Regions from separate parts of the Tatumella sp. UCD-D_suzukii genome, predicted to be linked through region 2. Evidence: predicted binding sites of a transcription regulator. Region 2 holds the regulator's gene; the other holds the start of a gene.
The links. Region 2 encodes LexA, which represses DNA repair genes until DNA is damaged. Its sites were predicted from a motif close to TNCTGTATGTACATACAGNA; they were not measured.

Region 1 (16,088 bases), on a different contig from region 2:
ATCCATTGCCATGCGCCAGCTCCTGATGTTAATCGGCCGCCGCTGGCTGGGAGTCACCGCAAAATGATGACATTTACTGACTGGGATATTGTCCGTAATTTACTGCTCGCCGGGCGCTGGACAATCCTGTTATCGCTGGTCGCTTTTTTTGGCGGCACGCTGACAACACTCCCTCTGTTGCTGATGCGCCTGAGCCGTTTCCGTTGCCTGCACCTGCTGGTACGTGCCTATTGCGGACTGTTCCAGGGCACCCCGCTGCTGATGCAGCTTTTCCTGGCGTTTTTTGGTGTGGCGTTATTCGGGATCGATGTCTCGGCCTGGACGGCCGCGTCTGTGGCGCTGACCTTATACACCAGTGCGTATTTGCTGGATATCTGGTACGGGAGCATCCGCTCGCTGCCGAAAGGGCAGTGGGAAGCCTCCCGCTGTGTCGGACTCACTTTTACGCAAACGCTTATCCATGTTGTTGCCCCTCAGGCATTCCGCGTGGCCCTGGCACCGACCGTCGGGTTCGCCGTGCAGGTCATTAAAGGTACCGCGCTGGCTTCCATTATCGGCTTCGTCGAACTGACCAAAGCCGGCACCATGCTGACTAACGTGACTTTTGAGCCGTTCAAGGTCTTTGCTCTGGTGGCCCTGGGGTATTTTATTTTGTGTTATCCGCTGTCCCGTTACAGCCTCTATCTGGAGAAGAAATTCGATGCCTCTCATCACCATTAATCAGATGCAGAAATTCTACGGTGATAACCATGTTCTGAAAGGGATCGATCTTGATATCGATGCCGGTGAAGTGGTGTCTATCATCGGGCGTAGCGGTTCAGGAAAAAGTACCTTGTTGCGCTGTATTAACGGCCTTGAGAGCTATCAGGAAGGCAGTATTAAACTGGGCGGCATGACTATCACCTCCAGTGACAGTCAGGCCAAAACGATCAGCCAATCCATTGGCATGGTTTTCCAGAGCTTTAATCTGTTCCCCCATATGACAGCACTGGAAAATGTCATGCTGGCCCCGCGGCTGGTACTCAAAAAAAGTCGGGCAGAGAGCCGGGATCTGGCCGCCCGTATGCTGGAGAAAGTCGGGCTGGGAGAGCGACTGAACTATTCACCGGCCAGCCTTTCCGGCGGACAACAGCAGCGTGTTGCCATTGCCAGGGCACTGGCGATGCAACCGAAGGTATTGCTGTGTGACGAAATTACCTCTGCACTGGACCCCGAGCTTGTCGGGGAGGTGTTGCGGGTACTGGAACAACTGGCTGCTGATGGCATGACCCTGATTCTGGTGACGCATGAAATGAATTTTGCGCGAGAGGTCGGGGATCGGGTGGTGTTTATGCATCAGGGGAAAGTCCGTGAACAGGGGGACAGCAAAACCTTCTTTACTCACCCGCAGACCGCAGAACTCAAACAGTTCATCTCTACGGTTCGTTTGTAATCACTCTTTTTAAGGAACGCATTATGGATCTCAGCCAGATTTCCTCTATCAATCCGCCCCAACGATTACTGATGGGCCCCGGTCCGATCAATGCCGATCCGCGGGTACTGCGGGCGATGTCCAGTCAACTGATCGGACAATATGATCCCGCCATGACCGGCTACATGAATGAGGTGATGGCACTGTACCGCGGGGTCTTTTGTACCCAAAATCAGTGGACACTGCTGGTTAACGGGACCTCCCGTGCCGGAATTGAAGCGATTCTGTTATCCGCCATTAAACCGGGCGACAAAGTGCTGGTCCCCGTGTTCGGGCGCTTCGGACACCTGTTATGTGAAATCGCACATCGCTGCCGTGCAGAAGTGCACACCATTGACGTTCCATGGGGAGAGGTGTTCACGGCAGATCAGATTGAAGATGCCGTTCGCCGTATTAAACCGCGTCTGTTACTGACGGTACAGGGTGATACATCGACCACGATGTTACAGCCGCTGGCGGAACTCGGTGAAATCTGCCGTCGGTATGGCGTGTTGTTCTATACAGATGCGACCGCCTCGCTGGGCGGAAATGCGCTGGAGACGGATGCCTGGGGACTGGATGCCGTATCGGCCGGGATGCAGAAATGCCTGGGCGGGCCTTCGGGCACGTCACCGGTCACCCTCAGCGCACAAATGACAGAGGTGATCAGACGACGCAGACGTGTTGAACAGGGGATCCGCACGGACGCTCACCAGCAGGGTGAGGATGAAATGATCTATTCCAACTATTTTGATCTGGGCATGATCATGGATTACTGGGGTGCGGAACGGTTAAACCACCATACGGAAGCGACCAGTGCATTATTTGCCGCCCGCGAATGTGCGCGCATCCTTCTGCAGGAAGGGATCGACGAGGGGATTGCCCGACATAAGCTGCATGGTGATGCGATGCTGCAGGGGATCCGGGCCATGGGGCTTACGGTCTTTGGCGATGTCCGTCATAAAATGAATAATGTGCTGGGCGTGATGAGCCCTGCACAGGTCAATGGCGATCAGGTGCGTAGCATGATGCTGAACGACTTCGGGATCGAGATCGGCACCTCATTCGGACCGTTACATGGCAAAGTCTGGCGTATCGGCACCATGGGCTATAACGCGCGTAAACAATGCGTCCTGCAAACCCTGACCGCTCTCGAAGCGGTACTGAATCGCCTCGGCTTTATCACCCGTCAGGGGGCTGCGATGCAGGCCGCGTGGGATCACTATCTGACGGAAGCACCTCATGCAGAATAAAATGAGCGTCCGGCAGGCGCAACAGGCCGGGGAGCGGGCGATGGCCCGCTGTGATTCTCTGGCTGAGATCAGTGAAACCGAAGGACAACTGACCCGGGTGTATCTCTCGGCGGAGCATCTCCGTGCTAATCATCTGACCGGTCAGTGGATGAAAGAAGCGGGGATGGCGGTCTGGCAGGATGAGGTCGGGAATATCTGCGGGCGTTATGAAGGGCAGACACCGGATGCCCCGGCAATCTTACTGGGATCCCATCTGGACAGCGTGCGTAATGCGGGAAAATACGACGGGCCGCTGGGGGTACTGACGGCGATAGAAACCGTCAGCTGGCTGAATGAGCAGCAAATCCGTCTGCCGGTCGCCATTGAAATTATCGGTTTTGCCGATGAGGAAGGGACGCGTTTCGGGATCACGCTGCTGGGTAGCAAAGGCATTACCGGACGCTGGCCTGATAGCTGGACGGCACAGCCGGACAGTGAAGGGATCACTGTCGCGCAGGCGATGCAGTCAGTCGGCCTGCAGGCGGAGACTATTGCACAGGCCACCCGACGCCGGGACGCCTTTATCGCCTATCTTGAGTTACATATCGAGCAGGGACCCTGTCTGGAAGAGGCCGGACTGGCACTGGGGGTGGTGACGGCGATCAACGGCGCACGTCGCCTGAACTGTTCCTTTACCGGGATGGCGGGCCATGCCGGCACCGTCCCGATGACTCACCGGAAGGATGCTCTGGCCGCGGCGGCGGAGTGGATGGTCTTTATTGAACGGGTGACGTGTGAGGCCGATCCGTTATTAGTCGCAACGGTCGGGACCCTGACCTGTGAACCGGGAGCGGTGAATGTGATCCCGGGCGACGTCAGGCTTTCTCTGGATATCCGCGGGCCGGAAGATGGCCCGCTGGCAGAACTGCTGGCCACGCTGTTGCAGGAAGGTGAGCAGATTGCGGCGCGGCGGGGACTGTCATTCCGCGCAGAAGAGTATTATGGCATTCAGGCAACGACCTGCGATCCGGCACTGCGTGATGCTTTCAGTGAAGCGGTCACTGAGATTCAGGGGCAGTCGCTCCTGCTGCCCAGCGGAGCCGGACACGACGCCATTGCTATTGCAGAGTGCTGGCCTGTGGCGATGTTGTTCGTCCGCTGTGCCGGGGGGATTAGTCATCATCCGGAGGAGTCGGTGACCACGGAGGATGTATCGCTGGCCATACAGGCGTATTTACAGGCTATTATTAAGGTGGCGGATTCGGCCATTAGCGGGAACTCACGTAATGCGGAGAACGTCTGATGAATATTGAGCAGTTTAATCAGTTGTCGCCCTCAGAGGCGAGGGCGGCCATTGAAAGCTGTGTGGCGATCCCCTCCTGGCAACAGCAACTGGTGGCTGCCCGTCCTTTCCTGTCGGTACAACAGGCGCTGGACTATGCCGACGGATTATCCCGGCAGTGGCAGCAGACCGAATTAGCTCAGGCGTTCAGCGCTCACCCACGGATTGGCGAAAGAGCCACAGGTCAGCAGGCACATCAGCAGGCCTCCCGCAGTGAGCAGGCAGCGGTACTGACGGCAGATAGCCAGGTCAGGCAGGCGATGGCCGAGGGAAACCAGGCGTATGAAGCACGTTTTGGCCGTATTTTTCTGATCCGTGCCAAAGGACGGACGCCGCAGGATATTCTGGAGCAACTCCGCCGGCGTCTGCATAATGATGACAGTGAAGAGCTGGGGGAAACCCTGGCGCAATTACGTGAAATTACGTTATTGCGATTACAGGAGGTATTGTCATGAGTACCATCACCACACATATTCTGGATACGGCGCTGGGTAAACCTGCCCGTGACGTCCGCATTACGCTTGAGCAGCAATCGACAGAAGGCTGGGCTGAACTGGCGCAGGGTAAGACGGACGATGACGGGCGTCTGAAAAACCTGACACCGGAACCGGTGACTCCGGGGCATTACCGGCTGACCGCCGAAATCGGGGATTATTTTGCGATAGCCGGGCGGCAGTCGCTGTATCTGACGGCACAGATTGATTTTGTGATCCCGGAAGCCGGCAGTCACTACCATCTGCCGTTTCTGATCACCCCCTGGTCATGGTCGACCTATCGGGGAAGTTAACCCCCTGGTTGTGATGGCGGGCAGTCACACCGCCCGCTATCACGGCGGTTATTCCAGGGTAAAGCTGTCCGCATCACGCCAGGCCGGGAAGCGCTGACGGTAAGCCTGAAGTTCTTCCAGAAAGAGTGTGGCTGAGATAACTTCCGCCGCATCCGCGGCAGCGGTCGCCAGCAACTCGCCAGTCGGGCTGATAATGCGGCTATCACCACTGTAGCTCAATGCGTTAGCGTCCTGGCCGACGCGGTTACATCCCGCGATATACGTCTGGTTTTCAATCGCCCTGGCCAGCAGGAGTGCCTGCCAGTGTGCGCTGCGTGCCGCCGGCCAGCTGGCGATATATAGAGCCAGGTCGTAATCATTCCGGTTCCGCGAAAACACCGGGAAGCGCAGGTCATAGCAGATCTGCGGAAGAATTCGCCATCCCCGCCACTCGATAATGACCCGTTCACGGCCCGCCTCGTAATGGTGATGTTCCTCACCCATTCTGAACAGATGGCGTTTATCGTAACGGTGTACTTCACCTGCAGGAGTGACCAGCAGAAAACGGTTAACCGCGCCCTGATCCGTTTGCAGTGCCACACTGCCACCGGCCAGCGCGTCATACTTTTTCGCCTGCGCCGACAGCCATTCAATGACGATGGATTCCGGTAGCGAAGACCGGGCAGCCTCCATGGCAAAACCGGTGGTAAACATCTCCGGTAACAGGATCAGATCACTGTCGGGGACGGTCTCCAGTACCTGCCCGAAATGACGTAAATTGGCCTCCCCGTCCATCCAGACCAGAGGCTGCTGAAGTAAGCTAATCTTTAAATCCGGCATAAGCGCTCCGCGGCAGCCTGCAGAGTCGGCTCCTGTTTGGCAAAACAGAGACGGATCAGCTTATGCGGAAATTCACCGTCACAAAACACTGACAGCGGGATCGCCGCCACACCCACTTCTTTGGTCAGCCACTGACAGAAGCTGACATCATCCAGATCTGAAATCGCGCTGTAATCCAGTAACAGGAAGTAGGTACCTTCACAAGGCAGGACCCGGAAGCGGCTCTCCTGTAAGGCATTGATCAGGAAGTCACGACGCTGGCGGTAGAATGCCGGCAGATCGAGATAATGCTCCGGTTCTTTACGCAGCATATCCGCCAGCGCCAGCTGTGCCGGGGTATTGACGGCAAAGGTCAGGTACTGGTGAACCTTACGGATTTCGGCGGAGATCGCCGCCGGTGCCACACAGTAACCCACTTTCCAGCCGGTCATATGATACGTTTTCCCGAAGGAGGAAACGGCAATCCCGCGTTCCCGCAATTGCGGATGCTGCAGAATACTGAAGTGTCCCCCTTCAGCAAAACAGATGTGTTCGTAGACTTCATCGCTCAGGACATAGGTTTCCTGCTGGCCGATAGCCTGCCAGAGTGCATCAAAATCGGCAGCCTGCCAGACGGTTGCCGTCGGATTATGTGGTGTATTGAGGATAACCAGGCGTGTTTTATCCGACAGTAATTCAGAAAAGGCCTGCCAGTCAGGGCGAAAGGCCGGGGGCTGCAGGGCAATACGTTTCAGTACACCGCCGGAAAGTGCCACGGCAGGCGCATAACTGTCATAACTCGGGTCAAAGCAGATCACTTCATCACCCGGCCTGACCAGCGCCGTAATGGCCGCAAACAGTGCTTCGGTGGCACCCGCAGTGACGGTAATATCGGTGTTCACATCCGGCGTATAACCATAGCAACGCTGTGTTTTTTCAGCGATGGCTTCGCGAAGTGGCTGAACACCGGTCATCGGTGCATACTGGTTGGCCCCCTGACTGACATGCCAGGCCAGTTGCTGTTGCAGGTATTCCGGGCCATCAAAGTCAGGGAAGCCCTGTGACAGGTTAATTGCCTGATATTCTTGTGCCAGCGCACTCATCTGACTGAAAATAGTGGTGCCCAGGGCCGGAAGTTTACTGTCGGGAGTGAAAGTATGCTGCGTCATTATTACTCTGCCTTATCGACGGCTATCTGTATTAAGAGATAAATCGTGTGTGTGACCAAAGCCTTTATTGATGCCACTATAAACAGGATGGTAATATTTGGCAATCAAGACACTTAGATGGCTAAACAGACAAACAGCCGGCAGATCCTGAAATAATCATGTTTTTACTGCAAATATCAGGCAGCTGTGCTGCGGAGGTAGAATGATTCGAGCAATTGTGACGGATATTGAAGGCACGACCAGTGATATCCGCTTTGTACACCAGGTGCTGTTTCCTTATGCACGTCAGCATCTGGAAAGCTATATCCGTAAAAATGCACAGGCACCGGAAGTGTCTCAGGCGCTGGAGAGTTTACGCCAGGAACTGGCTCAGCCGGAGGCCGGTACGGATCAGCTGATCGAAGCGTTATACCGGTTTATGGATGAAGACCGTAAGTCCACTGCCCTGAAAGCCCTGCAGGGCATGATCTGGCAGGACGGCTACGTTAACGGGAATTTTACCGGGCACCTCTATCCGGACGTTTTACCGGCCCTGAAACAATGGCAGGCTCAGGGGCTGACCCTATGTGTCTATTCCTCGGGTTCCGTGGCCGCACAGAAACTGCTGTTCGGTTACAGCGATGCCGGGGATATTACCGGGGTCTTCAGCGACTATTTTGATACCCATGTCGGTGCCAAGCGGGAAGAGCAATCCTACCGGAATATCGCCGGTAAGCTGGGGCTGCCGGGCGAAGACTTACTGTTTTTATCGGATATTCATCAGGAACTGGATGCCGCACGCGCGGCGGGCTGGAAAACCGTTCAGCTGATCCGCGGAGAGGCTGACCCGGAAAGCGTACATCCGGCGGTGAGCAGTTTTGAACAGATTACACCGGAGACCTTCTGAAATGAGTGCATTAACGATTTTTAGCGATAAAGACGCCAGCCAGCCGATCTGGCAGAGTGAAGATGCCGCGCAGATCCGTGAAAAACTGGCGCAACAGGATGTCCGTTTTGAGCGCTGGGCGGCCGACCGTGATTTAGGGGCCGACCCGACGCCGGAGACGGTACTTGAGGCCTATCAGCATGCGATTGATAAACTGGTGGCAGAAAAAGGTTATCAGAGCTGGGATGTGATCAGCATGCGTGCCAGCCATCCGGAGAAACAGGCATTACGCGAAAAATTTCTCTCTGAGCACACCCACGGTGAGGACGAGGTGCGCTTTTTTGTCGAAGGGGCAGGGTTGTTTTGCCTGCATCTGGACGGGCACGTGTATCAGATCCTGTGTGAGAAAAATGATCTGATCTCGGTCCCTGCAGGCACGCCTCACTGGTTCGATATGGGATCGGAACCCAACTTCACGGCTATCCGCATTTTTGATAATCCGGAAGGCTGGATCGCCCGCTTTACCGGCGATCCGATTGCCGAAAGTTACCCCCGGCTGGCCTGACCGGGATTGACCGGGGTCAGGCCGTCTGTGGCCGGAAAATGCCTTCGGCCACCTGCTCCGGCGTGATAAGCCCGGTATCCAGTACCCAGCCACTGATCAGCGCCGCAGGGGTGACATCAAAGGCCGGATTATGGACCCGGATATTCTCCGGTGCCCATTGTACGGCCCCGAAACTGCCGGCAACACCGGTCACTTCCGCGGCCGCTCTTTGCTCTATAGGAATATCTTTTCCTGACGGACAGTGACGATCCAGAGTGGTGTGCGGGGCAGCCACGTAAAACGGGATCCCATGATAGCGGGCCAGTACCGCCAGGCTGTAAGTGCCGATTTTATTGGCCACATCGCCGTTTGCCGCAATCCGGTCAGCACCGACCCAGATAGCATCGACCTGTCCGTCGGCCATCAGTGCCGCAGCCATGCTATCGGTGATCAGCTGGCAGGGAATACCGGATTCCGACAGTTCCCAGGCCGTCAGGCGTCCGCCCTGCAGCAGAGGACGGGTTTCACCTACCCAGACATGGGCCACTTTCCCCTGTTGCCAGCCACGGGTAATTACGCCCAGTGCGGTACCGACGCCGGCCGTAGCCAGGCCTCCGGTATTACAGTGCGTCAGAATACGGCTGCCCGCGGTGATCAGCGGCGTGCCGGCCTGCGCGATATTGTCACAAAGCTGCCTGTCTTCATCGACCAGACGCAATGCCTCACGGACCAGTGCGGTGACATAGTCTTCTGCCGCCAGCGCTTCCTGCATTCTGTCCAGATTATTCATCAGATTCACGGCCGTCGGACGGGCTGCCCGTAGCGTGAGTAATGAGTCCTGAAGGTCGGCACGTGACATTCCCTGCTCAGCCTGCAGGGCCAGCAGGAGTGAAGCCGAAAGGCCAATCAGTGGCGCTCCCCTGACACGTAAGGCATGGATATGGCTGACAAGCGCGTCGGTACTGCCGGCACTGAGCCAGTTTTTTTGTTGCGGAAGGGCCTGCTGGTCAAGGATCCAGAGCTGGTTATCAATCATTTTCAGGCTGGTCGTTTGCAGAGTTTGCATCAATATTATTTCCGGGTTGCTTCACTGAGGAATAGTATGCCAATATGCGGGGCAGAATAGAAGTGTAGACGTCTGAAAGGCTCAGGCGCAGAGAATAATAAGAGAGGAAAAGGCAATGTCACAATACCGAACCTTCACCGCCACAGATGCTGTGGAATACGCCAGGCAGTTTTCCGGGCTGGAAAATCCGGAACAACTGACAGAAGCGCTGGAAGTGGGGGACGGTAACCTGAATCTGGTGTTTAAAATTCTGGATCAGCAAGGTAAAAGTCGTGTCATTGTCAAACAGGCCCTTCCTTATGTGCGTTGTGTCGGTGAGTCCTGGCCGCTGACCCTTGACCGTGCCCGGCTGGAAGCAGAAACGCTGATTGAGCATTATAAATACAGTCCTGAGCATACGGTCCGTGTGACCCATCTTGATGCCAGCCTGGCGGTGATGGTGATGGAAGACCTCTCTGAATATCACATCTGGCGAGGGGAGCTGGTGGCGGGTAAATCCTATCCGCAGGCGGCCCGGCAACTGGGGCATTACCTGGCCAGTGTCCTGTTTTCTACCTCTGATTTCGCCCTGCATCCTCATGAAAAAAAGGCGCAGGTCGCACGCTTTATCAATACGGAAATGTGCGAAATTACCGAGGATTTGTTCTTTAACGATCCTTACATTGAGCATCCGCGTAATGATTATCCGCAGGCTCTCGAACCGTTAGTGGCCTCACTGCGGGAAGATGCTGAATTGCGCATTGCCGTTGCGGAACTGAAACACCGTTTTCTGACCCATGCTGAAGCCCTGCTGCACGGAGATATTCACACCGGCTCGGTTTTTGTGACCGACAGCGGACTGAAAGCCATCGATGCGGAATTCGGTTATTACGGTCCGATGGGCTTTGACCTCGGCACCGCGATGGGGAATTTACTGCTGAACTACTGCGGCGTCCCCGGCCTGCTGGCCCCGAGAGAAGCGGCGGAAGCCAGGGACCAGCGTCTGGCTGAGATCATTACGTTGTGGCAGACCTTCAGTGATGAATTCCTGACACGCAGCCAGCAGTCCACCCGCGATGTTGCGCTGGCGGTGCCGGGGTATGCACAGAAGTTTCTGCAGAAAGTCTGGTGTGATGCTATCGGGTTCTGCGGGACTGAATTGATCCGCCGTACGGTCGGCATGTCTCATGTTGCCGATATCAGTCACATTGAAGACGATATGATGCGCACCGACTGTCTGCGCCATGCCATCACGCTGGGACGTACTCTGATTCTGGCAGCAGGCCATATCAGTGATGCCGAATCACTCGTCGCCCGAATCCGTCAGGTAGCCTGATCAGCAGGTCATGCCACACTCGTGGCATGACCCCGTAACAGAACACTGGCACAGACGCAGATACGTCTGAAGCAACAGCCTTCGTTTACCTGCCCGTCATTCCATCGTGATAACGCCGCCACGTGGGCTTCCGCTATGGCTCACTGCCACGAACGCATACCGGACAGACTAAGACCCGACAAACCCTGAAACAGGGGGGAACGGGGAATATCTCATGGTTAAGACGGGATCCGTATAACACAGTGTGCAGGATCCTGTGACAGAGGCTTGCGCTGCCCGACGATTGGGCTACACTGGCGGCGTTAATTTTCCGATGTAAGGACATCCCCTATGTACCAGGATATTATTCGTTCAGAACTGAATGAAGCCGCAGAAACGCTTAATGCCTTCCTGAAAGATGAAAACAATATTCATGCCATTCAGCAGGCGGCGACGCTGCTGGCTGACAGTTTCAAAGCTGGCGGAAAGGTACTCTCTTGCGGCAATGGTGGTTCTCACTGTGATGCAATGCATTTCGCTGAAGAACTGACCGGACGCTACCGTGAGAACCGTCCGGGGTATCCGGCGATTGCGATTTCGGATGTCAGTCATATTTCCTGCGTCAGTAATGACTTCGGCTATGATTATGTTTTTTCTCGGTATACCGAAGCCGTCGGTCGCCAGGGGGATGTGCTGTTAGGTATTTCCACCTCCGGAAACTCCGCCAATATTATTAAAGCGATTGAAGCTGCCCGCAGCCGGGGGATGAAAGTGATCACCCTGACCGGAAAAGATGGCGGCAAAATGGCCGGCAGTGCCGATGTGGAAATTCGTGTCCCGCATTTTGGTTTTGCTGATCGGATCCAGGAAATACACATTAAAATTATTCATATTTTGATTTTGCTGATCGAAAAAGAGATGGAAAAATAATCAGCGCACACCTTTCCCGAAAAATACGCAGGCAGGCGGGCTATGGTGACTTGCCAGACCGCTGACTGCGTGTTATTTCTTTGGGTTATTACGGCTAAAAACGCCGGACCATGGGATTGTGAGAGGTGATAACTGATGTGTGAATTGCTCGGGATGAGCGCCAACATACCTACGGATATCTGTTTCAGTTTTTCCGGGCTCGTGCAGCGCGGGGGAGGCACCGGGCCGCACAAAGATGGCTGGGGCATTACTTTTTATGAAGGTAAAGGGTGCCGCACTTTTAAAGACCCGCTTCCCAGTATTCACTCGCCGATAGCCAGACTGGTGCAGGAATATCCTATCAAATCACATTCCGTAGTGGCGCATATTCGTCAGGCAAATCGCGGAAATGTCTCGCTGGAAAATACTCATCCTTTCACCCGTGAGCTCTGGGGGCGTCACTGGACTTATGCTCATAACGGGCAACTCAGTGACTATGAGGACCTGGATACGGGGTCCTTCCGGCCGGTCGGGGAAACCGACAGTGAAAAAGCTTTTTGCTGGATCCTGCATAAACTGGCCACGCGTTATCCGGAGCCTCCGGAAGACTGGCCGGCGATGTTCCGTTATATTGCGACACTGGCGGCGGAGCTGAAAGAGAAAGGGGTCTTTAATATGCTGCTGTCAGACGGCCGTTATCTGATGGCATATTGTTCCACTCATCTTCACTGGATCACCCGGCGTGCGCCCTTTGGTAAAGCCACCTTACTGGATCAGGATGTTGAAATTGATTTTCAGCAGCACACGACACCTCAGGACATCGTCAGTGTGGTGGCGACACAGCCATTAACCGGCAATGAAACCTGGCACAAAATTGTGCCAGGAGAGTGGGTATTATTTTGTCTTGGTGAGCGTCAGTAAGGTCTTTGAGTCAGTCTCACTGTTGCCGCTGAACGGATTTTTTCGAACCACATACCGGCCGTTTTCTACCGTCACTGAAGGCGGCTGTTGATGTTGCAGGAAGTAGTCGTAGCCCGGTTTCAGCTGTTGCCAGAAACTGTAATACGCTGAATCCTGATGCCGCTGCATATTTTGTGCTGTCATACGGAACGGAAAAATATCCACTTCAACTTCGGACTGCCCATTGCGCAGGGCGGCATTCACAAAGTCATAAATCTGCTCCATATAGGCGTTGGTCATGGCATAACAGCCAATCGACACACAGTTACCATGGATCATCAGATATTTACCGCTGTAACCATTGTCGCGATCATACTGGTTCGGAAAGCCGATGTTGATGGCCCGGTAAAAATGGCTGTCGGGATTCAGCTGATCCAGCTTTACTGAGTAAAACCCTTCCGGACTTTTAAAATCACCCTCCACGCGTTTCGGACCCAGCCCGCCGGAAAACTTACAGATTTTGAAACTGTTCAGTAAACGGTATTCGTTACCGACTTTACCGTATAAATCGAGTGTCCGTTCTTCCTTAAAGATCTGAATAAATACCGGCGTCCCCAAAAGCTGCTGAGTGAGCGGTTTACTCACGGGGGGCAACAGGCTGACGGAGTTCTGAGACGCGGCCAGACAATATGCCGGGAGTAAAAACATCGCAAGTAAGAGTGCGATTTTACGCATGCTGCAAATACCTTGAAAATGAGGGTGGAAAAGAACGTAACTTCGTTTATCGTGCAGATATCCACGGTGCGGCGAAGACTCAGCGCAACATTAGCACTGTCTGTCTTTTTAGCAAGAGAACGGTGAAGATATTTATCAGTTACGCTCTGTGATAGTGACCCTCCATACAAAAGGAGGGGGGCGTCCGTAACGGTACTTCACCGTGATTGATCTTTACACTGATTATTTATACAGTATTGATGTTTCTTTTCTGCGGAGCCGTCACCCATGCGTAAAATCATTCATGTCGATATGGACTGTTTTTATGCTGCGGTCGAAATGCGGGATAACCCGTCGTTACGCGACATCCCCCTGGCCATCGGTGGCAGTCGTGAGCGACGGGGAGTTATCAGTACGGCAAACTACCTTGCCCGGCAATATGGTGTGCGCAGTGCCATGCCGACCGCGACCGCACTGAAACTTTGTCCCTCCCTGACCTTAGTGCCCGGGCGTTTTGATGTCTATAAAGATGTGTCGGCCCATCTCCGGCAGATATTTTCGCGCTATACCTCACTGATTGAGCCGCTCTCTCTGGATGAAGCCTATCTGGATGTCACCCATTGCACGCACTTTCGCGGGTCAGCCACGCTGATTGCGGAGGATATTCGTCAGGCCATCCGTCAGGAATTGAAACTGACCGCTTCTGCCGGTATTGCTCCGGTGAAATTTCTGGCGAAAATCGCCTCTGATCTGAATAAGCCGGACGGTCAGTATGTGATCACGCCGGCCGGTATGGATAACTTCGTTTATAGCCTGGCTCTGGAGAAAATTCCTGGCGTTGGCCAGGTTTCTGCCAGAAAGCTTGCTGATATGGGGCTGAAGACCTGTGCGGATGTCCGGCAGACCGACCTGGCCCTGCTTCTGAAACGGTTCGGCAAGTTTGGCAGGGCGTTATGGGAACGAAGCCACGGTATTGATGAACGCGAAATCGTGGTTGACCGGCTACGTAAATCGGTCGGTGTTGAAACCACGCTGGCACAGGACATTGATCAGTGGGAGCAATGCCTGGAGGTGCTGGAGAGACTCTATCCCGAACTGGAAAGACGTCTGAGGAATGTCCGACCGGATCTGCGGATACTGCGTCAGGGTGTGAAGCTCCGGTTTTCCGACTTTCAGCAAACCACCCGTGAGCATGTCTGGTCTGTTCTGAATAAAGAAGACCTGCTGACGATCGCCTATGAAACCTGGCAGCAACGCCGGGCAGGCAGAGGGGTGAGGCTGGTGGGATTACATGTGACCTTACCGGAACCGGACACCGGGCGGCAATTACAGCTAACGTTGTGACTGACCCTGCTATAGGCCATCGCCGGAGCCCTTTCTGTATCAGGCGTCAACAGGGCAGGTTGTGCTTGCGGGCGGAGAATACCGTCAGGGGCAAGGATATGCCGGACGGCCACAGGGCGGCACGTCCGGTGACAGACCGGGAAGACTGAGGCGCTTCCCGGCGGGGATCAGGCTTGTCGTCCCCGGAAGTAGGTCAACGCCAGGGCCAGCGCAAGTACCAGCCCCTTAATGATATCCATGGCGTAGTAAGGCACGGACAGCATCACCAGACCATTCTGTAATACGCCCAGGATAATGGCGCCAATCAGAGTCCCCAGTGCATTCGGCTTACCGGAACCTGCCAGTGACAGGCCAATCCAGGCGGCTGCCACCGCATCCATCAGATAACCACTGCCGGCATTGACCTGTGACGATCCAATTCTTGAGGCCAGCAGGATCCCGCCTAACCCTGCCAGTAAAGAGGCCAGCAGATAGGCGATGACCCGATAGCGGGTCGTACGGATCCCGGATAAGCGGGCCGCTTCAGGGTTTCCGCCGAGCGCATACATTCTGCGACCGTGTTTGGTCAGAGAGAGGCCAATCTGTGTCAGGATCGTCACCACCAGCATAATGATCACGATCCCCGGGATCTCGCCCAGCCAGTTAAAATTCGCCGGAATGATCCCTTCAGCCATATCACCGCTCGGCATCACCATATTCTGGGTAATCGACCCCCCAAAGCTGTAAGTCATTGCGACCCCCTGGACAACAAACAGGGTCGCCAGTGTGGCCAGCATATCCGGAATTCGCAGCACAACAATCAGGAAACTATTGAACAGTCCGACCAGCAGACAAAGCGCCAGGGTGATAATGATTGCCGTCGCCGTGCCATAGCCATGCCAGACAAACATCGAGATCACCAGCGTATTTGCCAGTGAAGCGGTGGATCCCACGGAAAGGTCAAAGCCACCGACGGTCAGCGAGATTGCTACCGCCATCGCGATCACCGTTACAATAGCGATAGAGCGCAGAATGTTCAGCAGATTATCGGGTTCCAGAAAGCCATCGGCGGTCAGCCCGAAGCCTGCCAGAAGCAGTACGACGGTCAGCAGCATGCCCCACTTATACAGGAAATCGAATAACCGGTGATGCCATGCCGGGGATGAAGTTAATGAGTTAGGGTTGCTGCTCACGCAGGGGTACCTCCGGTTGAATAAAGCAATAATAATTCTTCGCTGGCCTGTTTGCCGTCTATTTCGGCGACAATCCTGCCATCCCACAAAACACAAATACGGTCACACAGCCCGACCAGTTCGGCAAACTCACCGGACGCATAAATAATACCTTTACCTTCCCTGGCAAGTTCATCCACCAGCAGGAAGAGATCCGACTTCGCTTTTACGTCGACACCTTTGGTCGGCTCATCGAAAATTAAAAGGTCAGATCCGCTGGCCAGCCATTTTCCGATGGCGACCTTCTGCTGATTACCGCCGGAAAGACGACGTAATACCTGCTCAGGACCGCGGCTGCGAACGGATAATTTACCAATGATCTCCTGTGCCCATTTCACCGACTGCCTCACGCTGAAGAAGCCATAGCGGGAAAAACGATCATCGGCAGCAGCGGAAAGATTCATGGCAATATTTTCATCAATAAAAATACCTTCTTTCCGGCGTTCTTCGGGCACCAGCGCGA
Region 2 (16,088 bases):
TTTCGGTGGTGATTTATTACCCGGTTTTGGGTAAGCTGACCGGAGATGTTCTGATGAATTTTAGGGATAAAAATTCATGAAAGTGAGCGAAGAAACACTGCTGGAGTCCGGCTTCAGTCATACCGATATCCTGAAAATTAAAAGCAATACCGAAGATTACGGGGGTTCAATGGGTGATACCCTTCGGGATCTGGCGAATCGCTTTGTCATAGCCCTGTCTGTAGTCGCGGGTTGCCTTACCGTATTCGTTTTGCTGGTTCTGTTTGGTTCAGCCGAAATCCTGTTCTCTGGCTCAGTCGGGCTGCTTTGCGGTATTGCGGTGGCAATATTTGTACAACCGCCAGTGCTTGCCTATAAATGTTGGCGTTATCAAAGAATTCATCGACGTTAAGTGCAGGGGTTATCTGTGGTCAAAAGGTCAAAAATGACCTTTGCTTTTACACCATAACCCACAATTTTCATCGTGAGTTTTGTTCTGCTTATAGTTTCAACTTTCCGGTAATAATCCCGGGGAAGCCATCTGAATAAGCGCCAGGCTCCGGGCTGTTTTGCCAGCCCCAAAATACTATAGACACTGGCACTTAACGTAACTGCATTATAAATTGCCAGCCCTGCTTCAGGTTTAAAACCCATATACTTAGCAGCTTCCTTAGAACTGTCTGCAAATATTCCCTCTGACTTGAACTGATCGCCATAACGAAGATGGCTGGCCTCTTTTGTGATCCCATTGATACCGTCAACGAAAAGTATTGCTCCGGCAAGCACTCCAATAGGAGTCATTGTCGACATCATGATCATTCCGCCAAACAATGCTGCACCTGATACCACAATATGAACAGCAGAAATCACATAACCTGCAATTTTGTTATTTTCCCGGACGAACTCCACTTTGGCATAAAGTTTTGCCGTCTTAATACGTAACATCCGGCCCTGTTCTTCGAGGTTTTCGGTCTCTGCTCTCAGATTTTTGATGCACGCTATGCACTCGTCATCTGATTCCGCGCGACGGGCTGCAGCAAATTGCTGCTCTGCAACATATTTTATTTCCTGAATAAAATTAATTCGGGTAAGACCGTCCTGAAGGTGACAGGCGGAAAGTCTGTTAGCAGTATCAACCAGCTTTCTGGCTTCAAGGTTAATCATTGTTTCATCCCGGGCTTTATTTCTCCCGCCTGAGCGCATCATATCGGGGAATGCCGCGTCCATTCTGTTCTCCCTGTATATTAATTCACCAACCAAGCTCCGGTATTATCAGCTATAAACTATTTTTCCGTCCGGAAAATATTGCCGGGTCACGCTATCCCGAAGTGTTCGAAAAAATGGCCGCCAGATAACGCTACCGGCCGCCTTCCCCCCAGGGTATACGCCATTACCCTGCCGGGCGCCGCTGCGCCCGGAAACACTCCTGCAACCAGTGGCTGAAGACAGTAACCGCCCGCGGAACCCGGGCGGAATAAGGCCGTACCAGCCAGATTTTATCCGCAAATCCGCCGGCAACCTGCCAGTCTTCCAGTACCGGTAACAGTTGGCCGCAGGCCAGCGCCGCACGCGCGCTGAAATCGGGTAACATCGCAATCCCCAGGCCACTGATCGCGGCATCACGGATCGATTCGCTGTTATTGGTGGCAAACCCGCCTTTGACTGCCACAGAAAAAGACTCTGTGGTCTGCGGGTGGCAGAGTTTCCAGTGCGGAAGCTCATTCCCCCGTGGGTAGTAAAGACAATCGTGACGGGCCAGATCCTGCGGATGCTGCGGGCTGCCCGCCTGCATCAGATAATCCGGGGCGGCCACCAGCACTGTTTTGGTATCGCACAGGGGCAACACTACATGGGTGTCCGGCACCCGATGGCTATGGCGGATAGCCAGATCATAGCCTTCACTGGCCAGCGATAATAGCTGGTCAGAGACTTCAAGCTGAATGCGAACCTCCGGATACTGACGCAAAAACTGTCGTACAGGCTCCAGTAACTGTTGCCTGGCAAAGGCCACCGGCGCTGTCACGCGGATAACGCCACGCAGAGGCCCGCTGGTGTCACGGAGAGCATTAAAATGCTGTTCAATCTGCTCAAAAGGTTGGCGCAAATCCGCCACCAGCTTTTTACCCGCTTCCGTAAGACGCACACTGCGGGTCGTTCGCTGTACCAGCGCCACACCGGCCAGGGTTTCCAGTTGTTTTATCTTCTGGCTGACCGCCGCTTTACTGACTTCCAGTTGTTCAGCCGCACGCGTAAAACTTTCCTGTTCGGCCAGCACAATCAGCCAGTGCAGGTGTACCCATAATGCGTCGGCATGGCTTTTTTTCATCGTTATTGTTCACCCTGTTAAACAATCATTTCACTGACAGCGCTTTTTCTTACGGCATTTACGGGCCAGAATAATCAGACTCAACCGTTCAGGAGAAGAGAAATGCCATTACTACAGTTTGATATTATTGAAGGTCGTAGCGAAGAGGAAGTAAAAACACTGCTGGATACGGCGCATAAGGTCGTGCTGGAAGCCTTCAGCGTGCCTGAACGTGATCGCTATCAGATTGTTCATGAAAATAAAGCATGGCAGATGGTCTTCCAGGATACCGGGCTCGGCTTTGAACGCAGTGAAAAGTTTGTGATGCTCCGGGTCTTCACCAGCCCGCGCAGTGACGAGCAAAAACAGTTCTTTATGAAACGACTGGCAGAAGAACTCCGCACCGTCTGTGGTATTGAAGGGAATGACCTGATGATCTCATTTATCAGCAATAACAAAGGCGACTGGAGCTTTGGTTATGGCGAAGCGCAGTATATGACGGGCACGTTATAATCCTGCCGTTCCCGGTACTGCCCCGAAGGACAGTACCGGTTACAGCGCCTGCAGGTGCCGGGCGACCATGGTCGTCATATCATGCATCTTTGCCTCATTGCGACGGTAATACGTCCACTTACCGACTTTGCTGGCATCAAGCAATCCGGCCTCAGATAACGCTTTCAGGCATAATGAGGTCGCTGGCTGAGACAGCCCGGCTTTTTCACTGATCAGGCTGGCACAGACACCATAGGTACTGAAATCATAAAGCTGGCTGTACTCTGCAAATGAAGTATGCGGATCTTTGAGCCACTGTAATACTGACATCCTGGTCGGGTTTGCCAGAAGCTTTATGGCGTTTTCTGGTGTCATGCTGCCTCATATTCTTCAGGAACGATAAACGGGGTAATCAGTATACCCTGCAGCGTTCCCCCCATACAGCGATGTTACATCGGTATCGTTCAGCGGCAGGTTGTTCTGTAAACGGTACGGCAGATCCGGGTTGGCAATAAATGTTCTGCCAAAACCAAATAAGTCTGCCCAGCCGTTTTCCAGAATATGCATGGCTTTCTCGCGGGTATAACGCCCGGCACACAGGATCGGCGCGTCAAAGGTTTCACGCAGGCTCTGGCGGAATGTTTCCGGTAAATCAGGGCTATTGTCCCAGTCCGGCTCGGCAATCGATAAATACCCAATCTGCATATCATTCAGCATCTGCGCTGCACTCAGATAAGTCAGTTGCGGATCCGGCTCCACCAGCCCCAGATACACCCGGTCTTCATCGGTGCTGGAGAATAAGGGGGCAAAACGAACACCCACATTACGGCTGCCGAAGACATCGCTGACGGCCCGGGTCACCTCTTGCAGAAAACGCAGACGATTTTTCAGTGAACCGCCGTATTCATCGGTGCGGACGTTGGTATGCTCAGAAATAAACTGATTGATCAGGTAGCCATTCGCCGCATGTAACTCAACGCCATCAAAACCGGCTTCTTTCGCATTCCGCGCTGCCTGGCGGTAAAGTTCCACCAGCTCACGGACCTCTTCCGTTGTTAATGCGCGGGGTGCCGAAGGCTGAGTCAGTTCCCCGGTCCCCGGACCTGTTTCGATAAAGACCCTGACATTGGTTGCCGGGATCGCAGAGGGAGCCACCGGAGGCTGCCCGTCTGGCTGTAACGCGGTATGGGAAACTCGCCCCACATGCCAGAGCTGACAGAAAATCACTCCGCCCTCCTGATGAACCGCCTCTGTTACTTTTTTCCAGCCCGCAATCTGTTCCGCGCTATGGATCCCGGGCGTCCAGGCATAGCCCTGTCCTCGCGGTTCGATTTGCGTCCCTTCGGTGATCATAAAACCTGCGCTGGCACGCTGGCGATAGTATTCCACCATTAAATCGCCGGCAATATTGCCCGGTTGCTGGCTGCGGCAACGGGTAAGCGGGGGCAGGACAATCCGGTTGCGTAAGGTAAAGCCGGACAGTTTTAGCGGGCTGAACAGGGTCTGTTTCTGCACAACAATCTTCCTTCATCTGATAAGTCTGATGCGCCATTATATTTATACATTTAAATATTTAAATGTATAAATATAAAAAAGCGAAGAAGTGAAACAAAAATTGTTAAATATCAATTGAATACAAAATCACAGGTCGCACAGAATGTTCAGTAAGGTCACCGCACCGGTCGTACAGAGGATACGGTGACCCTGACAGAGGCTTACATCACTGCGGCAAAAGCTTCCGCAACGCGATGAATATTACTGCGGTTCAGTCCGGCGACACACATACGGCCACTCGCTATCAGATAGATACCGAACTCTTCACGTAATCTGTCCACCTGCTGTGCACTCAGCCCGGTATAGCTGAACATCCCCCGCTGCTTCTCCAGATAGCTGAAATCCCGGTCCGGCAGCGCCTGGCTCAGTGTTTCAACCAGTGCCTGACGCATCTCCAGAATACGTAAACGCATCGCCTCCAGCTCAGCCAGCCACTGTGCGCGTAATCCGTTGTCTTTCAGCACGGTCATCACAAGCTTTGCACCGTACGTCGGCGGGCTTGAATAGTTACGACGTACCGCGGCTTTTAACTGACCCAGAACACAACCCGCTTCATCGCTGCTTTCACAGAGAACCGATAAGCCACCGACGCGCTCACCGTACAGTGAAAATATTTTCGAGAAGGAGTTACTGACCAGGGCCGGAAGTCCGGCTTTCGCCGCCGCGCGGATAGCATAACAGTCCTCTTCCGCCCCGGCACCGAAGCCCTGATAAGCGATATCCATAAACGGAATAAGCTGGCGTGATTTCAGCACATCGAGAGTCTGGTCCCATTGTGCCGGAGTGAGGTCAGCACCGGTCGGGTTATGGCAGCAAGGATGCAACAGCACAATACTGCGTTCCGGGAGTGCGCTGATGGCATCAATAAAGGCCGGGAAATTGACTCCCCCGGTCGCAGCGTCATACCACGGATAACGATGCACATTGAAACCCGCCCCGGAGAAAATCGCGATATGGTTTTCCCACGTCGGGTCACTCACCCAGACGTCAGAGTGCGGAAAATACGCCTTCAGGAAGTCAGCCCCGACTTTCAGTGCGCCGGAGCCGCCCAGTGTCTGAATACAGGCAATCCGATCGTGATCGGCCGGTGCCTGCGTGCCAAACAATAGCTCAACGATAGCCTGGCGGTAAGCGGTCATCCCTTCCATCGGCAGGTAGAGCGAAGCCTCTTCGGACGCGCCCTGTAACCTTTTTTCGGCCTCCGCCACGGCCTGAAGCTGCGGAATAATCCCCTGTTCGTTATAGTAGAGACCGATACTCAGGTTTACTTTCTCTGCGCGTGGGTCTTCTTTATATTTTTCCATCAAAGTGAGGATAGGATCGCCGCCATAGGCATCGACATGTTGGAACACGGTGGACTTCTCCATCATTGATCAATGTAAAGGGTCGCAGGCAGGCTTATACACTGTAGCGACCGGGACGGTGGTTCATCGCAATAATCAGATTCAGTATCACAGCACCGCAGACTGACGCCAGCAACATTGGCAAAGACACGACCCACAAAGACGCCAGTACCACACAGGTATCCACCGCCATCTGTAATTTTCCTGCCCGTAGTCCGATCCGTTGCTGAAGCCAGAGCGCGAGAATATTCACGCCTCCCAGGCTGGCTTTATGACGGAATAACACAATGAACCCCATGCCCATCACAATATTACCAAACAGGGCTGCATAGAAAGGGTTAAGCAACGAAAAGTGAATAAATAGTGGGTGCAGATGCGTAAACAGCGAGACCAGTGCCACCGCACTGAAGGTTTTCAGCGTAAATTCCCAGCCCATTTGTTTCACGGCAAGCCAGTAAAATGGCAGGTTAATCAGGAAAAAAGCACCACCAAAGGATAAGGGTGAAATATAACTGATTAAAAAAGCGATACCGGCGGTACTGCCGGTCAGCGCGCCCGCCTGTTTCAGCATCACAATCCCGAACGACACCAGTAAGGTACCGAACAGTATGGCCAGTGCATCTTCCGCCAGGCTGTGCGGAATTTTCTCCGCTTCGGCCGTTTTCATTAATGACATATTCCCCCCGTAACAAAACAGTCAATCAGCACAAAGAGCCCTTCCTTACTGTCCGGAAGAGTCACGTTGCCGTGTTTATGAAAATACCGGTACGGTAACAGAGGCATGCGGTCATACCGGCAATAAAAGGCATAACATGCATCACAAACCACTCCGCCGCACTATTTATGCATTATTTGAGGGGAAATGCACGATCCCGAACGGGTCGTGCAGAAAAAAATTATGCGGATCCGTCGGGGGTCTTCAGTATCCGCCCGCCTTCTTTGATACGGTTAAGCACCACCGAGGTCTTCACATGCGCCACACTCTGGTAGCCGGCCACCAACTGACTTATCAGTGTGCTCAGTGAATTGAGGTCGGTCACGGTCACTTTTAACAGATAATCGGCATCCCCGGTCGTCTTATAGGCATCGATAATAGAAGGATCATTAATGATACGGTGATGGAAATCGTCCACATACTCGGGGGTATGATTCATCAGCCGGACTTCAATCAGACCGGTAATTTCCGGCCCCAGCGCATCGGGCGAAAGCCTGGCATAGTAGCCGAGGATCTTGCTGGTCTGTTCCAACTGTATACGGCGCCGGGAGCACTGGGACGCGGACAGCCCGACCAGCTCACTGAGTTCCTGATTGGTCAACCGCCCGTTACCCTGTAATAACCTCAGGATGTGAATATCGTGATCATCAATACGATCCATACTGTGCTCCGTTCCCCGGGCTGACAAAAAAGCGGAGAGGCTCCGCATTGTTGTAAAAATGAGTCGTTAGGCTGCTCAGGCCGTTATTCGTCGTCGTACTGCGGGCCGGCATAGTTATCAAACCGCGACCATTGACCATTAAATGTCAGACGGACGGTACCGATCGGGCCATTACGCTGTTTACCCAGAATGATTTCAGCAATCCCTTTCAGGTCGCTGTTTTCGTGGTAGACCTCATCCCGGTAGATAAACATGATCAGGTCCGCATCCTGCTCAATGGATCCGGATTCACGCAAATCCGAGTTGACCGGTCGTTTATCGGCACGTTGTTCCAGTGAACGGTTTAACTGAGAAAGAGCAACCACTGGCACATTCAGCTCTTTTGCCAGCGCTTTCAGTGATCGGGAGATTTCGGCGATTTCCAGGGTACGGTTATCAGACAATGAAGGTACCCGCATCAGTTGCAGGTAATCGATCATTATCATGCTCAGGCCGCCATTTTCACGGAAAATTCGTCGGGCACGGGAACGAACCTCTGTCGGTGTCAGGCCGGAAGAGTCATCGATATACATGTTTTTCTTTTCCAGCAGAATGCCCATGGCGCCGGAAATACGCGACCAGTCCTCATCATCCAGCTGGCCGGTACGGATACGCGTCTGGTCGACCCGGGACAGAGAGGCCAGCATACGCATCATCAGCTGCTCACTGGGCATTTCCAGACTGAAAATCAGTACCGGCTTATCCTGCATCATTGCCGCATTTTCACACAGGTTCATGGCAAACGTCGTCTTACCCATCGAAGGACGGGCGGCGACAATGATCAGATCGGATCCCTGCAGGCCAGCGGTTTTCTTATTCAGATCCTGATAACCGGTATCAATGCCGGTCACACCGTCATGGGGTGTGCCGACCAGTGATTCGATACGGTTGATGGTCGCTTCCAGAACCTGCTCAATATTTTGCGGACCGTCTTCTTTATTTGCCCGCTTTTCGGCGATTTTAAACACGCTGGATTCCGCCAGATCCAGCAGATCTTCACTATTACGTCCCTGAGGATCGTACCCGGCATCCGCTATCTCATTCGCCACTGAGATCATTTCACGGACGACGGCACGCTCGCGCACGATATCCGCATAGGCACCGATATTCGCCGCACTCGGGGTATTCTTAGCCAGCTCCGCCAGATAGGCGAACCCCCCGACAAGCTCCAGCTCTCCGCGGGTTTCCAGGGATTCTGACAGGGTGATCAGATCGATGGGCTGACCGAGTTCCAGCAAACGCTGCATCTCGGAGAAAATCAGCCGGTGAGGTCTGCTGTAGAAATCGCCGGCAACCACACGCTCGGAAACATTGTCCCAGCGCTCATTGTCCAGCATTAATCCCCCCAGAACGGACTGCTCTGCCTCGACAGAATGGGGCGGCATCTTCACGCCTTCCAGCTGACGATCACGGGATTCGTTGGATTTGTTCGCGGGTGTATTTCCTGCCATAGTGAATGTCATTACCAGTGTTAAACAAGGGGCGTCACAGTATACTTTTTTTTTACCCGAATTGTCGCCCTGTCCCCGGCAAACAAGATGATTTCAAGGAGCTGCTATGCCAAACCGGATCCAGTATCGCCGCCACGGCGGGCCGGAAGTTCTGGAGTGGACTTCATTTACATCGCCGGAACCAGGCGATCATGAGGTCGTGGTGGAAAATAAGGCAATAGGTATCAATTACATCGATACCTATTTTCGTAGCGGACTTTATCCTCCGCCTTCCCTGCCCGCAGGTCTCGGTACCGAAGCCGCCGGTATTGTGGTGCGCACCGGCCGGGCCGTCCGCCGGGTTTCGCCGGGCGATCGGGTAGTCTATGCGCTGTCAGCGGCCGGAGCCTACAGTGAAAGCCATATTGTTCACGAAGACAGGCTGGCGATCCTGCCGGAGGCCATTTCGTTTGAGCAGGCCGCAGCCTCTTTCCTGAAAGGGCTGACGGTCCAGTATCTGTTGCGCCAGACCTATCAGATTAAGGCCGGAGAAACCTTTCTGTTTCATGCCGCTGCCGGGGGCGTCGGGCTGATTGCCTGTCAGTGGGCAAAAGCGCTGGGAGCGAAGCTGATAGGAACTGTCGGGTCAGCAGAAAAAGCAGACGCTGCACGCCAGGCAGGGGCCTGGGCGACGATTAACTACCGCGAGGAAGATATTGCCGCCCGCCTGAGCGAACTGACGGACGGTAAAAAAGTGCCGGTCGTCTATGATTCGGTCGGTAAAGACACCTGGCAAGCCTCACTGGATTGTCTGCAACGCCGCGGGCTGATGGTCAGCTTCGGCAATGCCTCCGGCCCGGTAACCGGGGTTGACCTCGGGATCCTCACCCGCAAAGGCTCCCTGTTTGTCACCCGTCCATCGTTGTTTGGTTACATTACCACGCCGGAGGAACTGGATGCTGCAAGCCACGAGCTCTTTACTCTGCTGGCCAGCGGAGCCATTAAAACGGAGGTCCCGGAGCACCAGAAGTTTGCTCTGAAAGACGCCGCTCTTGCCCATCAGCAACTGGAAAGCCGTGCCACCCAAGGCTCCTGCCTGCTCATCCCCTGATGTCGTTTGGTGCATAGAAAAGGGCTTCCCGTAGAAAGCCCTGTTTTTTTATTTTTCGCACTGGTGTAGGGACAGAGCGTCAGCTTTTCGCCGAAATACGCTGCTATCATCGCAGAACTTGTCTGCCGGAAATACGGGGTAATTCACATTTCCGAACTCTGACGTCAGAAACTGTGCCTCACCCCTTACCGCCGGTTAGCCGCGCCGGTTCATCCGGTCAATTTTAGCCATGGTCTTATCAAAGCGACGCGTGGCCGGAGGTGATGATTTCGGCGCAATAACTGTCTGATAAATCCAGGCGACCGCGACCGCCAGCAGCAACCAGGGCAGCAGCTTCATCGCCAGCAATAAGAAACCGGAGAACATCAGCAACACTGCACCGGCAAATAACGCGACCAGTACTCCGATCACTGAAACGCCGGTCAGTAACAACACCACAAAAAAACCGATAACAAATAAGACTTCCATGAGACCTCTTTCACCGCAGAATAATGCGTTAGCGATTAACGCGTCTGCTATGACAGATACAAGGATCATGCCATCCTGTTAACCGCATGAATAACAACAAAATATTGAAAATAATGTTGCTGCCGGAAGAGGTGAAAAAAACCAGGAATTGGCGTAATTCGCGGTATGGCATTGCCGGGGGCTCTCCCCGGCATACGACTTAGCGGGAGGCCACCAGTGACAGGGCCTGCTCTACCACACGGACATCGGCTCCGGCTTTATGCGCATTTTCGCTCAGGTGCCGGCGCCATTGACGGGCCCCCGGGATCCCCTGAAACAGTCCCAGCATATGGCGGGTAATGTGTCCAAGATACGTGCCCTGGCTCAGTTCTGCTTCAATATACGGGTACATTGAGCGTACGACGTCAAACGGATCCGGGCTGGCCGACGTGCTGCCGAAAATCTCATTATCCACCTGCGCGAGGATCCCCGGGTTCTGGTAGGCTTCACGCCCCATCATCACCCCGTCCACATGTTGCAGGTGAGCTTTGGCTTCTTCCAGGGTTTTGACTCCCCCGTTAATCGCCATCGTCAGGTGCGGGAAATCACGCTTTAACTGATAAACACGCGGGTAATCCAGCGGCGGAACCTCACGGTTTTCTTTCGGACTCAGGCCCGACAACCAGGCTTTACGGGCATGGATAGTGAAAGACTCGCATCCGCCCTTCTCCGCCACGGTACGGATAAAGTCGCACAGGAACGCGTAGCTGTCCTGCTCATCAATACCGATACGGGTTTTCACGGTGACCGGCACCGAAACCACATCACGCATCGCCTTAATACAGTCTGCGACTAATGCCGCTTCCCCCATCAGACAGGCTCCGAAACGACCATTCTGCACCCTGTCAGACGGACAGCCCACGTTCAGGTTGATTTCATCATAGCCCCGTTGTTCAGCCAGCCTGGCGCATTGTGCCAGAGCCGCAGGATCACTGCCTCCCAGCTGTAACGCCACCGGATGTTCCGCGTCGTTATACGCCAGGTAATCACCTTTACCATGAATGATCGCACCTGTTGTCACCATTTCAGTATACAGCAACGTTTGACCGGTCAGTTTACGGTGGAAATAACGGCAATGACGATCGGTCCAGTCGAGCATCGGCGCGACGGAAAAACGTCCGGCCGGATATTCAGGCGTTGCGGCCTGCGGTTGAGAGGTCGGGTGCGGGTAAGAGGTTTCTTTATTTTCGTGCATTTTTCTTCATATCATCAGGTAAAACAGCCCCCGTCATCACCCGGGAGTGGCAGGAAGGACTGAAAAAAGGGACAAAATCATGCGCTACTATAGCATAGAAAAACGGCAGTTCGGGGGTGACCGCAAAGCTTCCCCCCGGGCCACGAAGTAAAGGCAACCTGCAGGCAGCGAATGTCGCCCGCCGCCCTCCGCCATAGAGGATCAGCATTAACGCGCCAGCCATGCTAAGATAGCCCGTTACCGCAGATTATTCGTTGGAGAAAGCCATCATGCAACAGCAACTTCCCGCTCAGATCCTTGCCGAGGCGCAGAGCCTCTGCCTGAAACGTGGGGTACGTATGACACCCCAGCGCGCAGAAGTGTTACGTCTGATGGCCGAAGAACAAGGTGCGATCAGCGCCTATGACCTGCTGGATAAACTGCGGATCAGCGAGCCACAGGCCAAGCCACCGACAGTCTATCGTGCGCTGGATTTTCTGCTGGAACAGGGGTTTATTCACCGGGTGGCATCCAATAACAGCTATGTGGTGTGTCCGCACTTTGAACACCCGTCTCATACCTCTGTGATGCTGGTCTGCGATAACTGTGCTTCGGTGAGCGAACGTCATGCTGAAGGGGTGGAACATCTGATTGTCACCCAGGCAAAGCAGGCGGGTTTTGTTCTGCGCCACAGTGTGATTGAAGCCCATGGCTTGTGTGTGAAATGTGCAGAGATCGCGGCCTGTGATAATCAGGAGCAGTGCCAGCATGATCACAGCAGCGAAGTTAAAAAACGGGCAGGCCGCTAACTCCCCGTGAGTTCAGTGAAGGGTCAGTGATCAAACCAGGTTCCCCTGCGCTGATGTTGCTGCCAGCAGTGCCAAAGCGTGATCCCCCGCAATAGCATAAAGACACAGAGCGCCAGCCAGAGGCCGTGATTACCCAGCCAGGGAACGCTGCACAATGTCAGGCCATACCCTGCCGCGGCAATCGCCATACTGTTACGCATTTCCCGTCCGCGCGTGGCACCGATAAACAAACCATCCAGTAAATACCCGCCGACGCCTGCCAGAGGCAGAATAACCTGCCAGATCAGGTAGTGATCCGCCAGATGGCGAAGGGAAGGCAGTGAGGTCATCATCGCAATGATGTACTGCCCGGCCAGCGCATACACCAGCGAAAAGAGCAGTGCGACAATGCCTGCCTGACGGCAGGAGGCGCGCCAGACTTCATGCAGTTTTCCGGCTTCACGCGCCCCGTAGGCTTCTCCGGACACCGCCTCCACCGCATAGGCAAATCCATCCAGTGCATAGGCGGTAAACGTAAGAAACATCATCAGCAGTGCATTCACCGCAACGACCTGTGCTCCCATCCGGGCACCGATAAGAGTCAGGGAAGCAAAGCAGACCTGCAACAGTAACGTCCGCAGGAGAATATCGCGGTTCAGGCCCAGCAAACGTTTAATATCGCCACGCCAGCCCTCCAGCAGTAAACGTACCGATATCTTGCGCCGACGAAATACCTGCAACACCAGCAGAACACCGACCAGCAGCGAGACATATTCAGAGATCACTGTGGCCGCCGCTGCCCCCCGGACACCCAGATGCAGGTGCAGAACAAACCATACTTCCAGCAGAATATTGACCAGGTTACCGGCCACCAGCAGGATCACCGGAGCCCTGGCATACTGAACGCCCAGCAGCCAGCCAAGGAGCACCAGATTCGCAAAGGTCGCTGGCGCACTGAGCCAGCGCATACGGATAAACACACGAGCCTGTTCCAGCGTATCCGCATCACCGCCGATCACTCCGCTGGCCAGCTGGCTGACCGGGTCACGCACCACAATAAAGATGAGCCCGGCCACCAGACTGATGATCAGTGGCTGAGCCAGTGCCCTGGCAAGGGCGGCTGAATTTCCGGATCCCCATGCCTGAGCCGTCATCCCCGTCGTACTCATACGCAGGAAAAGCAGCAGCATAAACAGGAAGCTGGTGACCGTAGTACCGATGGCAACACCGCCCAGGTAGATAGCACTGTCCAGATGCCCGATCACCGCGGTATCCACCAGTCCCAGTAACGGAACCGTAATATTGGATAACACCATCGGTAATGCCAGTCGCCAGAGTTTTTTGTCGGTGGTATTCAAAAAGGACATGGATTTTCCTGACAGAGCACAGTGTCTCCGCCGGACGGGGAAAAGGTGACCGGCGGACGAACGCTGATAGCCGCAGAAGCAACTCAGCGTAGTGTATTAGGGTGCGGGGTCAATCTTAGCGACCGGAGTGACTCTCTGCCGGTCACCGGCTGACGGACAATCGCCCGTCAGTTACAGCCATTCTCCGTTACGAATAACACCCACGGCCAGCCCTTCCACCGTCAGGTTCTGTTCGCGGACATCCACCACAATCGGAGAAAATTCGCTGTTCTCAGGCAATAACTGTACCGTATTCCCCTGTTTTTTCCAGCGTTTCACGGTCACTTCGTCATCGATTCTGGCCACCACAACCTGCCCGTTACGGACATCCTGGGTTTTATGAACCGCCAGCAGGTCTCCGTCCAGGATACCGATATCTTTCATCGACATCCCGCTGACACGTAGCAGAAAATCAGCCCCCGGCTTAAACAGCCCGGGATCGACCTGATAGTGGCTTTCAATATGTTGCTGGGCCAGCAGAGGTTCGCCCGCAGCCACCCGGCCAATCAGAGGCAGACCTTCCGGCGTTTCTTCTTCCATCAGCAGGCGGATACCGCGTGAGGCTCCGGAGACAATCTCAATGACACCTTTACGTGCCAGGGCTTTCAGATGTTCTTCTGCCGCATTCGGGGAGCGAAAACCGAGGCGGGCAGCAATTTCCGCACGTGTCGGCGGCATACCCGTCTGTTGAATATGGTCGCGAATCAGGTCATAGACCTGCTGCTGCCTGCTGGTTAATGCTTTCATCCCGCCCCCTGGTTGTTTATACAGTCGCTGTGAGTATATACAGGTCTTTCGGAAATGAAAACCAAAAACCGTCATAAAACAAACAACTGTCGGTCATTATCCCGCCAGTGACCACCATTGCCAGAGCACACTTCCCCAGACAAACACCGCAAGCAGGATCGCCAGTAATACCGCGGCCGATCCCAGGTCTTTCGCCCGTCCGGATAAGGGGTGTATTTCCGGGCCCAGCCGATCGACCACGGCCTCTATCGCACTGTTGATAATTTCAACGATCATAATCAGCACCACCGAGCCAATCAGCAGAATACGTGAAACCGTATCCACATCCAGCCAGCCGGCAATGACGATGGCCACGATAGCCACCACGGTTTCCTGCCGGAAGGCCGCCTCATGCTGCCAGGCAGCCCGCAACCCCTGCCATGAATAGCCGCTCGCCTTCACCAGACGCCGCCATCCCGTTGTCCTTCCTGCCATTCGCCCGCTCTCCTGTTAATTTTCAATACTGCACCTGGTCACAGATCTTCTTTGCAGTTTCTGGTATGATTGCGCCGCTTTGCTATCAAAAGAGGCTCCGGATTTATCTATGTCAGGCTGGCGTAAACTTTATTATAAATTACTAAGTATTCCATTATCTTTGCTGGTAAAGAGCAAGGTGATCCCGGGTGATCCTGTGGCCGAACTCGGTCTGGACCCTACCCGCCCTATTATCTATGTATTTCCCTATGATTCCAAAGCAGATCTGCTGGCACTTCGTACCGAATGCCTGAAGCATGATCTGCCGGACCCTTTAGAACCTCTGGAAATCGACGGCAGTTTGCTACCGCGTCATGTCTTTATTCATGACGGCCCGCGGTTATTGCCTTATTTCACTCCGAACCAGGAAACCGTGAAAATTTTCCACGATTATCTGGATCTGCACAGGAATAATCCGGCGCTGGATGTTCAACTGGTGCCGGTGTCGGTAATGTTTGGCCGGGCGCCAGGCAAGGAAACTCAGGGGACGCAGACACCATTACTGCGTGAACTCAACGGATTACAGAAATTCTGTGCCATCCTCTGGCTGGGGCGGGATAGCTTTATCCGCTTCTCCCCGAAAATGTCCTTACGCCAGATGGCCGATGAACACGGTACCGACCAGTCGATTGCTCAGAAGCTTTCCCGGGTAGCTCATATTCATTTTTCCCGCCAGCGTCTGGCTGCTGTCGGTCCGCGTCTACCGGCCCGCCAGGATCTGTTCAACAAGCTGCTGCAATCCAAAGCGATTGCGAAAGCCGTTGAAGACGAGGCCCGCAGTAAGAAAATCTCTATCGAGATGGCCCGGAAAAATGCAGTAGCCATGATGGAAGAGATTGCGGCTGATTTCACCTACGAAGCTATCCGTATCACCGACCGCGTGATGGGCTGGTTGTGGAGTCGCTTGTATAAAGGGATCAATGTCAGTGGTGGCGAACGTATCCGTCAGTTAGCTCAGGACGGCCACGAGCTGGTCTATGTGCCCTGCCACCGCAGTCATATGGATTATCTGCTGCTCTCTTATGTCCTTTATCATCAGGGGCTGGTACCACCGCATATCGCGGCCGGCATCAACCTGAACTTCTGGCCTGCCGGTCCGATTTTCCGTCACCTGGGCGCGTTCTTCATCCGACGGACGTTTAAAGGCAATAAGCTCTATTCCACCGTTTTCCGTGAATATCTGGGTGAACTGTTCAGCCGTGGCTACTCGGTAGAATATTTTGTCGAAGGCGGCCGTTCCCGTACCGGGCGTCTGCTCGACCCGAAAACCGGCACACTGACGATGACACTGCAGGCGATGTTACGCGGAGGGAATCGTCCTATC

Region 1: a site for LexA is predicted at 13,308-13,327, ahead of dinB (DNA polymerase IV). Genes of this name have one in related genera too.

Annotation. Positions count from the first base shown of each region.
Region 1 covers NZ_JFJX01000038.1:25,115-41,202, reverse strand. The annotation lists gene CG67_RS07445 (amino acid ABC transporter permease) at 1-67, shown strand, start outside; gene CG67_RS07440 (amino acid ABC transporter permease) at 64-720, shown strand; gene CG67_RS07435 (amino acid ABC transporter ATP-binding protein) at 701-1,432, shown strand; gene CG67_RS07430 (alanine--glyoxylate aminotransferase family protein) at 1,456-2,703, shown strand; gene hpxK (allantoate amidohydrolase) at 2,693-3,985, shown strand; gene uraD (2-oxo-4-hydroxy-4-carboxy-5-ureidoimidazoline decarboxylase) at 3,985-4,479, shown strand; gene uraH (hydroxyisourate hydrolase) at 4,476-4,811, shown strand; gene CG67_RS07410 (amidohydrolase) at 4,860-5,630, opposite strand; gene CG67_RS07405 (pyridoxal phosphate-dependent aminotransferase) at 5,618-6,778, opposite strand; gene mtnC (acireductone synthase) at 6,981-7,664, shown strand; gene CG67_RS07395 (acireductone dioxygenase) at 7,666-8,208, shown strand; gene mtnA (S-methyl-5-thioribose-1-phosphate isomerase) at 8,225-9,253, opposite strand; gene mtnK (S-methyl-5-thioribose kinase) at 9,369-10,568, shown strand; gene lpcA (D-sedoheptulose 7-phosphate isomerase) at 10,899-11,477, shown strand; gene CG67_RS07375 (class II glutamine amidotransferase) at 11,613-12,377, shown strand; gene dpaA (peptidoglycan meso-diaminopimelic acid protein amidase) at 12,351-13,091, opposite strand; gene dinB (DNA polymerase IV) at 13,359-14,414, shown strand; gene CG67_RS07360 (ABC transporter permease) at 14,582-15,586, opposite strand; gene CG67_RS07355 (sugar ABC transporter ATP-binding protein) at 15,583-16,088, opposite strand, start outside.
Region 2 covers NZ_JFJX01000001.1:35,399-51,486, reverse strand. The annotation lists gene CG67_RS00250 (hypothetical protein) at 77-391, shown strand; gene CG67_RS00245 (DUF4225 domain-containing protein) at 388-1,206, opposite strand; gene CG67_RS00240 (LysR family transcriptional regulator) at 1,370-2,305, opposite strand; gene CG67_RS00235 (tautomerase family protein) at 2,408-2,797, shown strand; gene CG67_RS00230 (helix-turn-helix transcriptional regulator) at 2,837-3,151, opposite strand; gene CG67_RS00225 (alkene reductase) at 3,167-4,291, opposite strand; gene CG67_RS00220 (amino acid aminotransferase) at 4,492-5,682, opposite strand; gene CG67_RS00215 (YitT family protein) at 5,729-6,340, opposite strand; gene CG67_RS00210 (Lrp/AsnC family transcriptional regulator) at 6,570-7,049, opposite strand; gene dnaB (replicative DNA helicase) at 7,133-8,539, opposite strand; gene CG67_RS00200 (quinone oxidoreductase) at 8,646-9,629, shown strand; gene pspG (envelope stress response protein PspG) at 9,825-10,097, opposite strand; gene dusA (tRNA dihydrouridine(20/20a) synthase DusA) at 10,297-11,331, opposite strand; gene CG67_RS00185 (hypothetical protein) at 11,318-11,554, opposite strand; gene zur (zinc uptake transcriptional repressor Zur) at 11,601-12,119, shown strand; gene dinF (MATE family efflux transporter DinF) at 12,143-13,465, opposite strand; gene lexA (transcriptional repressor LexA) at 13,637-14,251, opposite strand; gene CG67_RS00165 (diacylglycerol kinase) at 14,348-14,725, opposite strand; gene plsB (glycerol-3-phosphate 1-O-acyltransferase PlsB) at 14,835-16,088, shown strand, end outside.